One region of the Actinopolyspora sabaoui genome, then DNA from elsewhere that is predicted to be linked to it. Evidence: riboswitches for the same ligand, from Rfam matches in the RefSeq annotation. Region 1 holds a riboswitch; each other region holds the start of a gene.

Region 1 (5,062 bases):
CCGGGAGCGCGCCGTCGGGTGGGCGCGACGCTCCCACGGGCTGTTCCTGGAGCTGGCGGGCGATCCGAGCACGGGAGTGCATCTGGCCCTCGGCACGGTGGCCAGCCGTGAGCCGATCGCCGCGAAGCGGCCCGAGGAGACCCGACTGATGACGGATCTTCGTGCCTGCGAGCCGGGCGAACTGCCGCACGGGTTCTCGGCCGGTGCGCGGGCCACACTGCCGTTGATCGACATGCCCCGCTATCTGGACTACCTCACCCGCCGGTTCCGTGCGGCCGGTGGTGAGCTGCTCCGCAGCCCGGTTTCCAGCCTCTCGGACGCCGCCGGGGAGAGCCGGACCGTGGTCAACTGCACCGGGGTGGGAGCTCGGGAGCTGGTCGGCGACCCCGGTGTGCTGCCCGTGCTCGGGCAGCACGTGGTCGTGGAGAATCCGGGTATCGAGGAGTACTTCGTCGAGCTCTCCGAGAGCGGCCGGTGGGCCAGTTACATGCCGCACGGTGACCGGTTGGTGCTCGGCGGTGTCGCGGTGCCGCACGCCTGGGACCGCGTTCCGGACAGGGAGGTCACGACGGGAATTCTGCGCCGTTGCGCCGAGATCCGGCCCGAGCTGCGCGACGCGCCCGTCCGGGAGGAGATCGTCGGCCTGCGCCCCCGGAGCGAAAGCGTACGGCTGAAGGTGGAGCACTACGAAGGCGCCCGCATCGTGCACAACTACGGCCACGGCGGCGACGGGGTGGCGGTCTCCTGGGGGTGCGCGCACGAAGCGGCCGAGCTGGCCACGAGCGAATAGCGGTGCGGCTGCCCACGGGAAGTTCCGCGGGATGAGTCGCCGGCAAGATTGGGCCGACGAAGCCCGACCGGAATGAATCACTCTCGGGTCCGGTCGGGATTGTGGGATGCAGTAGACTTCCGGTTCGCCACGGGAGTCCAGTGCGCTGGGCTGAGAGGAGGACACGGGGTCCTCGACCGTCCTACTTGAACCGGGTAATGCCGGCGCAGGGAGGCGTGCGATCAGCTCGGTGTCGCACTCGTGGTGTGACCACGGGAGGATCGTTGAGACGCAGTATCGCACGTCGAACGCGTGCCGCGCTGGCAGTGGCAGTCACATTACTGGTGGCCGGTTGCTCACTCATGGGCACCGGCCGTGACTCGCAGCGCCCTACAGTGACGCTGGTCACGCACGATTCGTTCGTGATCAGTGATGAATTACGGAACAGCTTCCAACAGGATTCCGGCTATCGCCTCCGGATTCTGCGAAAGGGAGACGCTGGCGAACTCACCAACGAGCTGGTGCTCACCAAGGACGCCCCGATCGGCGACGTCGCCTTCGGTGTCGATTCCACGTATCTCTCACGCGCCGTCGACAACGGAGTGTTCGCCTCCTATCGCCCCGAGGGCGCTGAGCACATCTCGATCAAGTACGCCTACGGCGCCAACGACAGCCCGATACCCGTCGACGCGGGCGACGTCTGCGTCAACATCGATCTGCGCTGGTTCGAGCAGCACGCCCTGGAGCCGCCCGCCGAACTCGCGGATCTGGCCGAGCCGCGCTACGCGGGCCTGTTCGCCGTTCCCGATCCGGCTACCTCCTCGCCCGGGCTCGCCTTCCTGCTCAACACCGTCGCCACGTTCGGCGAGCAGGGGTGGCAGAACTACTGGCGACAACTGCTGGACAACGACGTTCGCATCTCCTCGGGCTGGCAGCAGGCCTACAAGCAGGACTTCTCCGGCTCGTCCGGCGGCGGATCCCGGCCGATCGTGCTGTCCTACGCCTCCTCACCCGCCGCCGAGGTCGACCAGAACGGACAACCGCGCACCAAGGCACTTCTGGGAACGTGCTACCGCCAGGTCGAGTACGCCGGTGTCATCGACGGGACCACGAACCTCAAGAAAGCACGGGAGCTGATGGACTTCCTGCTCTCGTGGAAGTTCCAGCGTCGGTTGCCCGAGCAGATGTACGTCTATCCGGTGCTCACGGGGGTTGAGCTGCCGGAGAGCTGGCAGGACGTCGCCCCGCGGCCGTCCGAGTCCACCGAGATGAAGCCGCAGCGGGTGGAACGCAACCGCGCCGAGTGGATACGCCAGTGGCGGTCCCTGACGAACCGGTGACGGCCGACGGGGAGTCGGGAAGCCGGGCAACGGCGAACGGTGCCTCATTGAACGGTGCCTCATTGAACGGTGCCTCATTGAACAGGGCCAGGGCCGACGGCACTCCGGTTTCCCGTGCACGTCCGCGCGGGCACGCCGCGTTCATCACAGTGGGCGCGGCGCTGGTGCTCGGCTTTCTCGGTGTGTTCTTCGCGTGGCCGGTGGCAGCCATCCTGCGCCTCGGACTGAGCTCGGGCCTCGACGAGGTGCTGACCGCTCCGGAAACCTGGCGGATCGTCGCCTTCACCCTCGGCCAGGCGGCGGCCTCCACCCTGCTGGCGGTCGCTGCGGGAATGCCGCTGGCCTACCTGCTCGCTCGGGTGCCCGTGCCGGGAAAGGCACTGCTGCGAGCCCTGATCACCGTCCCGTTCGTACTGCCCACCCTGGTGGTGGGGATGGCCTTTCGCGCCCTGCTCGGCACCGCCGAGCCGAACGCGTGGGCGATCGTATCGGCCAACGCGTTCTTCAACATCGCCGTCGTCGCCCGGACCGTCAGCGGGCTGTGGACCCAGCTCGACCCGAGAGCGACCGACGCGGCCCGCAGTCTCGGGGCCGGACCGTTCCGTGCTTTCCGCACCGTGACGCTACCCGCGTTGCGCCCCGCACTCTGGTCGGCCGCGGCGGTGGTCTTCCTGTTCTGCTCCACCAGCTTCGGCGTGGTCCTGGTACTGGGCGGCGGACGCTACCGGACGCTGGAAACGGAAATCTACCTGCGCACCGTGCGACTGCTCGACCTGTCCGGTGCGGCCGCGCTGTCGTTGCTGCAGTTCGCGGCGGTGCTGGCCGCGCTGGCCGTAGCCGCGATCGCCCGGGGACGCAGGGAGAACGCGCTCGCACCGCACCGGTCACGAGCCGCCGCACGACGCCCGAGCGGTCTCGAGTGGATACCGGTGGGCTGCGCGGTCGTCGTGCTCGGCGCGCTGACCGCTCCGATCATCGCCCTGCTCGTGCGTTCGGTGAACTCGCGCGGCGGTTGGAGTCTGGCAGGCTACCGGGCGTTGTCCGGCACCGGCGGAGTACTGGACGTCTCGGGATGGCAGGCCGCGTGGAACTCGCTGCGTGCCGCCACCGACGCCACGTGGATGTCGTTGCTGCTCGGAGTGCTCGCCTGCCTGGTGCTGACGAGTCTGCGCAGTCGGTGGGCGGCGGAACTCATGGACGCAGCCCTGATGCTGCCGCTGGGGATCTCCGCCGTCACGGTCGGCTTCGGCTACCTCGTCACGCTGCACGTGCTGCCGGGTGATCTGCGGACCTCGCCGCTGCTGGTGCCGTTCGCCCAGGCCCTGGTGATCACGCCACTGGTGATCAGAACGATACTGCCGGTCCTGCGCTCGGTGGATCCACGGGTGCGTGCCGCCGCCGCGACGCTGGGAGCCGGACCGTGGCGGATTCGGCGGGAGGTGGACCTGCCGCTGGCGGGGCGGGCAGTGGTGACCGCCGCGGGCCTCGGTTTCGTCGTGGCACTGGGCGAGTTCGGCGCCACCGGCTTCCTGGCCCGTCCGGAAGCACCGACACTTCCGGTGGCGATCAGCACGCTGCTCAGCCGCCCCGGCGAACTGAACACCCAGATGGCCTATGCGGCCTGTGCACTGCTGATGCTGGTCACCGCCGGGGCGGTGCTGATCATCGAAACCCTGCGTTCCGATTCGTCGGGAGAGTTCTGATGCGTTCCGTACTCGGGTCCTCGGAAACAACGGCGGTCCCGGAAACCCGCCGTGAGCCGGACGACGGCCTGCGGTTGGAAGGGCTGACGGTGCGCTACGGCGGCACCACGGCACTGTCCGCTGTGGACCTTCGCGTGCCGCGCGGTGAGGTGCTGGCCGTGTTGGGGCCCTCCGGCTGTGGCAAGACCACCCTGCTTCGAAGCGTGGCCGGGCTGGAACGTCCTTCGGCCGGACGGGTCGCCTTCGACGGGCTCGAGCTGTCCGGGGTTCCGGTGCACCGCCGTGGTTTCGGCATGGTCTTCCAGGACGGCCAGCTCTTCAGGCATCGCGACGTGGCGGGCAATGTGGACTTCGCGCTGCGGATGCGATCGGTCGGCAGACGCGAGCGCCGCGACACGGTGAGTCGACTTCTCGAACTGGTCGGACTGGTCGGGTATCAGGATCGACGGGTCACCGAGTTGTCCGGTGGGCAGGCGCAACGGGTCGCGCTGGCACGGGCGCTGGCGGCCGAACCCCGGTTGCTGCTGCTGGACGAGCCGCTTTCCGGGCTGGACCGGAGGCTGCGGGAGCGGCTGGCCGTGGATCTGGCACGTTTGCTCGATCTGAACCGGATGACCGGTGTGCTGGTGACCCACGACCACGACGAGGCCTTCACACTCGCCGACCGGACAGCGGTACTCGTGGCGGGGCGGATCGAACAACTCGACACGCCGTGGCGCCTCTGGCACCGGCCCGCGACCGAGGAGGTGGCCCGCTTCCTGGGCTGCGGCACCGTGCTGTCCGGGCACGCCGACGGCGAGACGATCCGCTGCGAACTCGGTACGGTGCCTCGTCCCTCGGATTGTCCTTCGGGGACCGTCCGAATCGGACTGCGTGCGACGGGGCTGCGGGCCGCGCCCGCTGAGGATGGGACCCCGGATGGGCAGCGGCGCGCCGTGGTGCGGGAACGGGTCCACCGGCACGACCACGTTCGCGTGACAGTGACCGTGCCCGACGCGCCGTGGCTCGACTCGCTGGAAGCCGTCACCTCGCTCGACGACGTGCCCCACGTCGACGAGGAGGTGACGCTGACCCTGGATCCGAGCGGGACGGCCCTGATCACCGACACGTAGTACGGCCCGGTGACTCGGGTCGCTCGGGCTGGAGCGAGTTCACACCGGCGCGATTGGTTTCCGGGGTGTGCCCGGCCCAGCCTTCTGTCGCCAGCGCATCACGGCAGTTCCGACATCGAGTGGGTACAACCGTTGGAA
Region 2 (5,062 bases), on a different contig from region 1:
CGCGCGGCTGTGGCGAGTGCTCGACCGGGCCCTGCTGATCCTGGCTGTGGGAACGCTGGGCCTGCTGATCGGGCTCGGCGACTCGCCGGAACGAGTCGACTCGGCCCTCGGGCTGCTGATCCTGGCGGCGGCTGTGCTGCCGATCGCGGTGACCGTGGGCCGACTTCCCTCCCACGCACGCGCGAGACTTCGCGAACTCCCGCGTCGCCGTCGGTTGTTGACGGTCACCGCGTTCCTGGCGGCATGTGCGGCGATGTGCATCGCGCTCTGGACTCTCCACAACGCCCTCACGCCCGGGACACTCGCACCACTGGCGCTGGCGGTTCCGGCGCTCGCTCTCGCCGGGCTCGCCACCCTCGGTGTTCGGGTCACCGGCGGGCGGGGTCGTTGAGAGCTTCGGACAACTCGCCACGACCGGAACGGGCTGGTCGTGGCACGAGGCCCGATTCCTCGGCGCGCTCCGGTCGCTCCCGGGAGCCGCCGGAAGAACGGGTGATGGTCAGACCGACCGAACGACCAGACCTTCCCGCTCGCAAACGAAATCCAGCGAGCCCTCGAACTCCGCGATCGGCATCTCGTCGCGGATCAAGCGATGTGGCCCACCGTGCGTCTCCAGACTCAACCGGTCCGCGGTGAAGTGCTGCTCGGAGTAGTCCGGCCCCTCGATGCGGACGTCCAGTTGCCCCTCGTGCAGCGTGATCGTGACCTGCCCACCGGGAATGGACAGCGGCTCACCGCCGCGGTTGAGCGTGATGCTGCCTTCCGTCGCGTTCTCCGGAAGCACCACGACCCTGCTCAGCGCGGCGTCCCTGCGGGAGTCCTGCCGGTTCATCGCGATCACGTCGCGCCGCAGGCTCTCGCCCGGCTCGCCCTCCTCCGGGCGCGGCGCCAGCAGTGCCGCCCGTTCCTTCGCGGCCAGCCGGTAGGGCTGCCAGGAACCCGTGCCCACCAGGTTGATCACCGAGTCCACACTGCTGTCGGCGAGCAGTTCCTCGCTGTCCGGCGCCGGGGTGATCTCGGTGGCTCGCACCCCACGCTCGTCGAGCAGCTGCCGCAGCGCTCGGGCACGCTCCCGCGCCTTGCGGTCGAAACCACGGTTGATCGCGACCGTGGTGGAGCCACTCGCGGTTTCGGCTGCCGCCTCGGCGAGTCCCGCCAGCGGTTCCCAGACCGCGGCCGGGTCCTGCTCCGGGTTCTGCCCGGCGTGCGTGCTGCTGAGTACTTCGGTAGTGCTGTTCATTGCCCCAACTCTAGTCCGCCGTCGTGCGTGGCCTCACGATCCCGGAGTGCTGTGCGGCATCCGCGGCCCTCGGTGTGACATAACTCGCCGGAGGCCGTTCCATGATGTGGTGCCCGGCCGGTTCCCCCGTGGCGTCCGGATCCGAGTAGTGCGGCGGTCGCTCCCACCGTGCCCCGCGTTCCGCGAAAGGTGTCCGTACAGTGTTGCGTCCGGGACTGTGTGTTTTGGAGGCTGCACCTTTCGAAGGTACCCGCCGTCCGGTCTGGCAGCGACCGGACGACGAACACGCCTCATGTTGGCCGCGAGTCGGAGGCAGCGGATGACGGAGTTGCTGTACTGCGCCGAACAGCCGGAGGGTCGTATGCCGGAAACCGCCAGTGGCGTACTGGTCCGGTGGTTGGCGGCGGACGGCAGCCGGGTGAGGGCTGGGCAGCCGTTGGCGGAAGTACGTGCCGCGGGCAGGAGTGACCGGGTGCACTCCCTGGCTACCGGAACGCTGCGCCAACAGGTGCGGCAGGGTGAGGCGTTGCTGCCGGGGTTTCCGGTCGGCCTGATCGAGTAGCGGCCTTGGACGGACGCGGCGTTGTGCCGTTCGGCGTTGACCGCCGCTGCTATCTTGAGGTTCGCCGGAGTGGTGACGAACGAACCCTCTCCGGCCAGTGACGCGGGGTGCCCGGCCGTTCGGTCGGGCTGAGAGAGACCCGTCGAACCTGAACTAGTTCGCACTAGCGGAGGGACGTCGCGGTGTTGCCGGCTCGTACGTGTGCCGTCATGCCCGGTTGCCGGGTGGTTCCAGCTGTTCCGGGGCCGGTGTGCGGTCGCTCCGGACGAGCCACGTACGCCGTCGCCACGCCCCCGTGCGCGTCCAGCCGTGAGAGGGGCAGCAGTGATTCCGAACGTGCTCACGATCGCCGGTACCGATCCCAGTGGGGGAGCGGGTATTCAGGCCGATCTGAAGACTTTCTCCGCCCACGGCACCTACGGTATGGCGGTGACCACGGCGCTCGTGGCCCAGACCACCACGGGAGTCTCCTCGGTGAGGGAGATCCCCTCGGACTTCGTGGCCGATCAGCTACGGACCCTGTTCGACGACGTGCGGGTCGACGCGGTCAAGATCGGGATGCTCTCGGACACGGAGATCATCCGAACCGTCGCGAGGGTGTTGTCCGAGTACTCGGCACGCGAGATCGTGCTGGATCCGGTAATGGTCGCCAAGAGCGGAGACCGGCTGCTTGCCGCCGACGCGGTCCGCGCGTTGCGGGACGAGTTGCTGCCCCGCGTTGACCTGATCACACCCAATCTGCCCGAAGCCGCGGATCTGCTCGGTACGTCGGAGCCCACCGGTACCGATGGAATGGCCACTCAGGCCGAACGGCTGTCCGGGCTGGGAGTCGAGCGGGTGCTGCTGAAGGGCGGTCACCTGGGGGGCGAGTCCAGCGTGGACGTGCTGCGCACCGCGAGCGGTGTCGAGATGTTGGCGCACGAGCGCGTGGTGACCAAGAACGACCACGGCACGGGGTGCACCCTCTCGGCCGCCACGGCGGCACTGCGGGCCCTGGGGCGGGACTGGCCCACCGCCGTGCGCGAGGCCAAGGAGTACCTCACCGGTGCGCTGCGCGCCGCCGACCTGCTCGACGTCGGACAGGGCCACGGCCCGGTGCACCACTTCTACCGCTGGTGGCCTGCTGCGAGCACGCCGCCCAGCTGATCACTCCGTCCATGACGTCGAAGCACACCATCCGCGAAGGTCCCGGCCTGCCACCGCCGTCTCCTCGGTGGGCCCGCCTCGAAGGGATCGCTCCCGAGGCCCAAGAGGGGAACACGGCCCACGAGGGGAAGACCTCGCAAACCGCCCCGACGAACCGCCGAAGCGGAGGAAAGACATGAGTTACCGCCTTCCCGACCCAGTACCCGGCGGTTTCTGCGCCGAAGCCTGGTCCTACACCGCCGAACTGCAACGTGCGATCGTGCACCACCCGTTCAACACGGCACTGGCCGACGGCAGCCTGCCACGGGACCGGTTCGCGTTCTACATCGTGCAGGACTCGCGCTACCTGTTCGGCTTCGCGCAGGCACTGGCCGCCGCCGCGAGTCGGGCCGACGATCCCGCCGATGCGGCTTTCCTGGCAGGCAGCGCGCACGGAGCGTTGGCCGAGGAGCGCAAACTGCACGCCGGTTACATCGAACAGCTCGGTCTCACCGAGGAGGAGATGTCGGGGATCCAGACCTCACCGACCTGTCTGGCCTACACCTCCTACCTGCGTGCCACCGCGCTGAGCGAGCCCTACCCGGTGCTGGTCGCCGCCCTGTTGCCCTGCTTCTGGGTGTACCAGCACGTGGGCAGCACGATTCTGGAGAGCACCGGAACGACGGCCGGGCACCCCTATGGTCGGTGGATCGCCACCTATGCGGACGAGGAGTTCGCCAACGCGGTACTCGGTGCCAGGGAACTCACCGACAGGCTCGCCGCGGGAACCGACGAGAACACGCGGCGCCGCATGCTCACGGCCTTCGTGCGGTGCAGCGAGTACGAATGGTTGTTCTGGAACAGCGCGTGGGAGACCGAGAGCTGGCCCACCGCGGCCTGGCTCCCCGCACCGCACGAGTGACGCGCGCACCGGAGTTCGTCCCCGGTCGACTCCTCGCTCGGTGTGTGCCTTCGGCGCGGTGAGCGTCGAAACGATCACTTCAACGGCGAGGTCCGCTCGGGAGGCTCCCGGCTTCGGAGCGGTGTCAATTTCCCGCGAAATCGCCGGGCCGCCAGCACCGACGAGTAGCCGCACTCCGACCGCGCCGGCAGTCGGCACCGCCGCGGGTTCTCCGGGGAGTGCCTCGCGAGGACGGCCCCGACGTTGTGTAGGTCGCTACCCGATGTCGGGGCACCCGCAGCGAGGCGCCCCCGGAGGTTCCGCCAAGTGAGTAGCTACGGAGACCGGTCAGGGCTCTACTGGGAGTAGATTTTGGCGGCGAGTTCGGCCTTGGCCGAGCGAAGCGAGTCCAGCGTGCCGAGATCGAATCCACCGGCGGGCTCCTTGGCTACCGAGATGCTCAGATCCGTGTTCAGCGACCACCCGGACCCGCTCGCGATCAGTGAACCGTGTTTGCCGGTGTAGTAGTCGGCGTCGATCGCCAGTGCGGTTCCGGCCGCTCCGCTCGCCGCGGCGACCAGGTGGGTGTGGAACCGGGTGGACAACCACCGCTGTTCGGCGTTGGCGGGCAGGCCCGAATTCATGATCTCGGAGAACGGGTAGAAACGGGCCCCGGGTAACTCGTGTTTCAGCAGGGTGTAGATCTCGCGATCCACCAGCGGCATCCCCTCCACGAATCCGATGCGTTCGGAGGGGGTTTTCCAGTGCCGCAGGGTCTCGAGTACGAAACCGGCCAGCGCGGCCCGGCTCATGCTCAGCAGGTCGGACTGCACGCAGATCATGACCTCGGGACAGTCGTCCTGCCGGTACATGTGGGGCGTGATCCCGAAGAACAGGTCGTCGCCGGTGTCGGTGACGTCCGGCACGTTGGCCAGCGCGTCCAGCGAGGGCGTGTCCCGCACGTCCACCACGTCGAACCGCCTCGCCAGGGCACTCAACAACGGCCTCGCCTCGCTGGGTAACGGCGTCAGGCCCTGTCCGGTCATCGCCAGCCGCGCACCGGAGCGTTCCCCCAGCGCCACGGCCGCCGCGAGCAGCCCGAGATGGTGCGGCCAGATTCCGTTGATGTAGCCACCACCGATTACGTGCACCACGTCCGCCCCGGTGGCCGCGAGCACGCCCGCGACCCAGCGTGGTGCCGTCCCGGGGTCGTGGATCGCCTGGCGCACGAACG
Region 3 (5,062 bases), on a different contig from region 1:
CCAGTGGTTCCAAAGGGGTCAACTACCAGGAGATCCAGCGGAAATACGAGGGAGTGGCCGTACCACACTTCGAACCCTTCTTCGATATCCCCGACCCCGGCTCCTACGATGCACCAATCACGGCGCTGGGAAGAGCGATGGAGCAGCTGTCCTCCGGAGAGATGAAGGACCCGATCAACGGTGGGAACATCAAGGCGAATCCAGACCTCACACGGATTGGTTCAGCCGGGGACACGTTGGATAGTTGGACAGGTGAGGCCGCGGACAACTTCAAACGGAACTTCCTCGATCCGTTACCTGCTGTGACCAAGAACCAGTTCCTGCTGCTCGGCGTGCTGCGGGGCGCGCTGGAAGCGGAGCAGGAACGGTGGCGCCCGAGCACGTGATGACATCGAATCGATCGCGAGGGAGACGCTCAATGGCTTGGACAACGTCCAGAGCTGTGGGAAGAACGAGCTGAAATTCACTTTCTCGGTTGCTGCGGCGGTGGCTGCGGTCGGATCGATTCCCTTCACCGGGGGAGCCTCGGCTGCTGTGATACCGGCCGTGGGGGCTGTCGGCGCGGTAGGCACCGCTGGAATGGACGCGGCGAAAATGGCCAGAGAAGCCGGATCGGTGGAACAGGTCATACAGTCGATGAAGGATTCGATCGCCGAGCTCACGAAGGAGACCCGCGAATCCGGAAAAAAGATATCCAAGGCGCTGAACGAGGTTCCGGGTGGGGTGGAATCTGATCGCGCCGTGTTGGTTTCGGCGCGCCCCGCGCTGGCAGGAATGGGTGGCGACGAAATGACCAGCGATGAAGGGCTCGGTCGGGCGACCTAGGAGGGAATGGCGCAGTGGGCGAATTGGCGGAACGATTGGATCAAATTCGGGTTCGGGCGAAAGCTCCCGGAATGGAACTCGAAGCCGAGCTGCGTGATCGTAGCCAGGTGACGCTTGAGTTCGGAGAGAGTGTGTACGAGTTCATCGACGAGCGCTTCCTGGAACGCGCTTTGACGGGTTTGGCCCGACGGTTGTACACAGGGTGGGTAAAGCAGTATCGCGAGGCGATCAGCACCACGAATCTGAACATCGAACCGAATGACCAGCACGATTCCGAGTTCGAGGAGGAGATGCGGGTGGTCGAGGCGAGCGTCGAGTCAGGCGACGGGCGCATCGCCGTATCCACGGTCGGGATGCAGGACTTCAGCGCGACTATCCATCCCGGTACGGTGCGCGAGCTGAGCGAACGCGAGTTCGTGGCACGGGTCGCCGAGGTAACTCCGGCTCTGATCCAGCGTTTCCAGGCGAAAGTAGCCGAGCTGAAGGTGCGGTACTACGGATGAGCGCTCGTTTGGTGCGGTTCATAACCGCGATTTTGGTGCTGTTCGCCCTGGCGACGGCGTGTGGCTCTTCGGATAGACCGCGCGAGTTGTCGTTGGACGATGTGCGACCGTGTGATCTGATTCCGCGGACAAAACTACGTGATCTTCAAGTGAAGGCGCCGCCGCAACCGGTTTCGGTCGTGGAAGGTTCGGACGAGGAAGGTACGAGTTGTCAGTACTCGCCCAAGTACGGGGGGACCGTGACCGTCGCCGTCGTAACGAATCACGGAATAGACCGGTGGACCAACGGGTCCATGGCGTCGTCCAGGGCGGTCGATCTGCCTCGGGTGCGGGGCTATCGTGTGATCAGACTCGAGTACGGCGAATCCGCGAGCGGGCCGCACGAGAGCTGCACAACGTACGTCGACGTGGCGAGTGGCCAGTCACTGAAAGTACACGTGAGTGAGAACTCGACGGATGACCCACCCACGTGTGAGACGGCACGTCGATTCACGAGGTCTGCGATTCGGTCACTCGCCGGTTGACGTGGCAGCCTTGGCGCCCGCTGATAGCTAGCTCACCAGGCGTGAGCGGAGCCGTGCGGCGGCTTCTCGGGGGTTCTCCGCCTCGGTGATCGCGCGGACCACCACCACGCGTTCGGCGCCCGCTGCCATGACCTCGTCCAGATTTTCCGGGCCGATACCGCCGATAGCGAACCATGGCCTGCCGTGGCCGTGGTGCTCGGCGGCGTGGCTCACCAGCTCGATGCCCGCCGCTTCGCGGCCGGGTTTCGTGGGGGTGGTCCACACCGGGCCGGTGCAGAAGTAGTCCACCCCGCGCTCGGTGGCCGCCGAGTCCGCCTGCACCACGTCGTGCGTGGAGCGGCCGATGATCATCTGATCGCCGACGATGCCGCGAGCGGTCTCCACCGGTAGGTCGTCCTGCCCCAGATGCAGCACGTCCGCGTCGACGGCCAGCGCGATGTCCGCGCGGTCGTTGACCGCCAGCAAAGCGTCGTGCCGGACGCAGGAATCGGCCAGCACCCGCAACGCCTCGAGCTCCTCGCGGGCCTCCAGCGGAGCGCCGGACTCGTCCTTGTCCCGCAGCTGGATGATGTCCACACCGCCCGCCAGTGCCTCGTCCACGAACTCGGCGAGATCACCGCGTTCCCGGCGCGCGTCGGTGCACAAGTACAGCCGCGACTGATCCAGCCGGGCGCGCATTCCGTAGCCGTCCATTCCGGGCATGCGTCCAGGGTAGGTCACGCGGTGGGCGGTGGCGCCAGTCACATTCCCCAGCGGGTCGCGTGGTGGTTCTCCCGAGGGTGACCGGTGGCTCCTCGGGTGCTACCTGACGCGGACGGAGTTCATCACCTAAGCTGTGCGATGGGTACCCGCGGGAGTCCGGCCGAACGGACTGAGAGGGGGCTGAAGCCCCGACCGCCGAACCTGATCCGGATCATGCCGGCGCAGGGAGCGAGCATTGACCGACGAACGACATCACGACATCGCCCTGGTGGGCGGCGGTGTGATCGGGCTGTCCTGTGCGTGGCGGCTGGCCACGCTGGGCTGCCGGGTACGACTGGTCGACCCGGAACCGGCGAGCGGCGCTTCGCACGTCGCCGGCGGGATGCTGGCGCCGCTGGCCGAGACCTGGTTCGGTGAGGAGGAGCTGCTCGAACTGGGAGCGGCCTCATTGCGCCGCTGGCCGGACTTCGCCGCCGAACTTTCCCGCGCCGCCGACGCGCCCTCCGGGCTCGGCGAGCGGGGCACGCTCGTCGTCGGGGCCGACAGCGCCGACCGCGAGCAGCTGCACGAGGTCGCCGAGCACCTGGCCAAGCTGGGCCGGACGGTGACCAGGCACTCCGGCAGGGCGTTGCGCAGGTTGGAACCCTCGCTGGCTCCCGCCGTGCAAGGCGGGCTGGAAGTGCCGGGCGATCTCTCGGTCGACAACCGCACCACGCTCGACGCACTGCGCGAGGCCGCGCGGCGGGCCGGGGTCGAGTTCCACACCGAAACGGCGCACCGCGTCCGTCCCGGTGTGGTGGAGCTGCCCGATTCCGAGTTGCGCTGCGACGTGGTGGTGATCGCGGCGGGCAGCAACTCCGGGCAACTGCACGAGGACCTGGCCGAGCTGGTCCGCCCCGTCAAGGGCGAGATCCTGCGGTTGCGGCGCAGGAGCACCGCGCTGCCACCACCCGAGCACACCATTAGGGGACCGGTGCACGGCAGGCCGGTCTACCTGGTGCCGCGCCCGGACGGCCTGGTCGTGGGGGCCACGCAGTACGAGAACGGATTCGACACGCGGGTAACCGTGGGCGGGGTGCGCGACCTGATCGGCGACGCCGAGCGAGTGGTGGCCGGACTCGGGGAGTACGAACTGGCCGAGGCCACGGCGGGGTTGCGTCCCGGCACGCCGGACAACCTGCCGCTGATCGGCTGGCTGGAACCCGGGGTGTTCGTCGCCACCGGGCACCACCGCAACGGATTCCTGCACGCACCGATCACAGCCGACGCGGTCACCGCGCTGCTGCGGGGCGGCCACGTGCCCACTGAGACCGAACCCGCCGACCCGAAGCGAAGTGGAGTTCGACGATGAACGTCACGATCAACGGAGAGCGCTACGAGTTCGAGCAGGGCGCGACCCTCGCCGACGCGTTGGAACGTTTCCGGAGCCCGGCCCGCGGGGTGGCCGTGGCGCTGGACGGCGCCGTGGTTCCCCGCGACCGCTGGCAGGAGACCGAACTCGGCACGGCCGCGACGGTGGAGATCGTCACCGCCGTGCAAGGAGGATGAGCATGGACGATCCGCTGGTCATAGCCGGACACGAATTCGGTTCGCGATTGATCACCGGTACAGGGGGCGCGGCCAGCCTGACCGCGCTGGAGCAGGCGCTGATCGCCTCCGGTACGGAGCTGACCACCGTGGCGATGCGCCGCGCCGACGCCGGTGGGACCACCGGGGTGTTCGATCTGCTGCATCGGCTCGGTATCGCTCCGTTGCCCAACACCGCCGGGTGTCGCAGCGCGGCCGAGGCGGTGCTCACCGCGCAGCTGGCACGCGAGGCCCTGGGCACGAACTGGATCAAGCTGGAAGTAGTGATCGACGAGGACACGCTGCTGCCCGATCCGGTGGAACTGACCGACGCCGCCGAGCAGCTGATCGAGCAGGGCTTCGTGGTGCTCGCCTACACCAACGACGATCCCGCGCTCGCCACCCGGCTGGAACAGCTCGGCTGCGCGGCGGTGATGCCGCTGGGCTCGCCGATCGGTACGGGGCTGGGCATCCGCAACCCGCACAACATCGAGATGATCTGCTCCCGCGCTTCGGTGCCGATCGTGCTCGACGCGGGGATCGGCACCGCCTCGGACGCGGCGCTCGCCATGGAGCTGGGCTGCGACGCGGTGCTGCTGGCCTCGGCCGTCACCCGTGCGCACGATCCGGAGCGGATGGCCGCCGCGATGCGCTCCGGGGTGGAGGCGGGGCGGCTGGCCGCCCAGGCGGGTCGGATTCCGCGTCGCTACTGGGCCGAGGCATCCAGCCCCGGCAGGCCGATGGGGTGACGGTGGAGGCCGGACATCCGGGTGATCGACTCGCTCGAGTCGCGCACCAGGCCGTCCGGCCGATGCGGATCGTAGAAGTGTCCGTCCCCGGCGACCTCCGGGACGGCTGGAGTCAGCCGTTCACCGGATCCGCAACCGCTCCGGGCGCACGAACGAGATGGTGTAGCTCTTCCACGGATCGTTGTAGCCGAAC

Evidence for each region. A riboswitch is a leader RNA that binds a small molecule or an ion and turns the genes downstream of it on or off. The one in region 1 is predicted to bind thiamine pyrophosphate.
Region 2: linked by a shared signal. The riboswitch ahead of thiD (bifunctional hydroxymethylpyrimidine kinase/phosphomethylpyrimidine kinase) and the one ahead of ACOQFL_RS13505 (thiamine ABC transporter substrate-binding protein) in region 1 are both predicted to bind thiamine pyrophosphate.
Region 3: linked by a shared signal. The riboswitch ahead of thiO (glycine oxidase ThiO) and the one ahead of ACOQFL_RS13505 (thiamine ABC transporter substrate-binding protein) in region 1 are both predicted to bind thiamine pyrophosphate.

Annotation. Positions count from the first base shown of each region.
Region 1 is NZ_JBMIHH010000006.1:237,580-242,641, reverse strand. It holds gene ACOQFL_RS13510 (FAD-dependent oxidoreductase) at 1-790, shown strand, start outside; TPP riboswitch at 910-1,019, shown strand; gene ACOQFL_RS13505 (thiamine ABC transporter substrate-binding protein) at 1,054-2,109, shown strand; gene ACOQFL_RS13500 (ABC transporter permease) at 2,187-3,812, shown strand; gene ACOQFL_RS13495 (ABC transporter ATP-binding protein) at 3,812-4,924, shown strand.
Region 2 is NZ_JBMIHH010000005.1:250,026-255,087, forward strand. It holds gene ACOQFL_RS11165 (hypothetical protein) at 1-391, shown strand, start outside; gene ACOQFL_RS11170 (hypothetical protein) at 500-1,240, opposite strand; gene ACOQFL_RS11175 (biotin/lipoyl attachment domain-containing protein) at 1,560-1,802, shown strand; TPP riboswitch at 1,896-1,994, shown strand; gene thiD (bifunctional hydroxymethylpyrimidine kinase/phosphomethylpyrimidine kinase) at 2,127-2,948, shown strand; gene tenA (thiaminase II) at 3,124-3,849, shown strand; gene ACOQFL_RS11190 (polysaccharide pyruvyl transferase family protein) at 4,185-5,062, opposite strand, start outside.
Region 3 is NZ_JBMIHH010000009.1:142,129-147,190, forward strand. It holds gene ACOQFL_RS17540 (hypothetical protein) at 1-386, shown strand, start outside; gene ACOQFL_RS17545 (hypothetical protein) at 424-825, shown strand; gene ACOQFL_RS17550 (hypothetical protein) at 897-1,328, shown strand; gene ACOQFL_RS17555 (DUF3558 family protein) at 1,325-1,852, shown strand; gene thiE (thiamine phosphate synthase) at 1,880-2,554, opposite strand; TPP riboswitch at 2,693-2,799, shown strand; gene thiO (glycine oxidase ThiO) at 2,790-3,905, shown strand; gene thiS (sulfur carrier protein ThiS) at 3,902-4,102, shown strand; gene ACOQFL_RS17575 (thiazole synthase) at 4,105-4,869, shown strand; gene ACOQFL_RS17580 (FUSC family protein) at 4,990-5,062, opposite strand, start outside.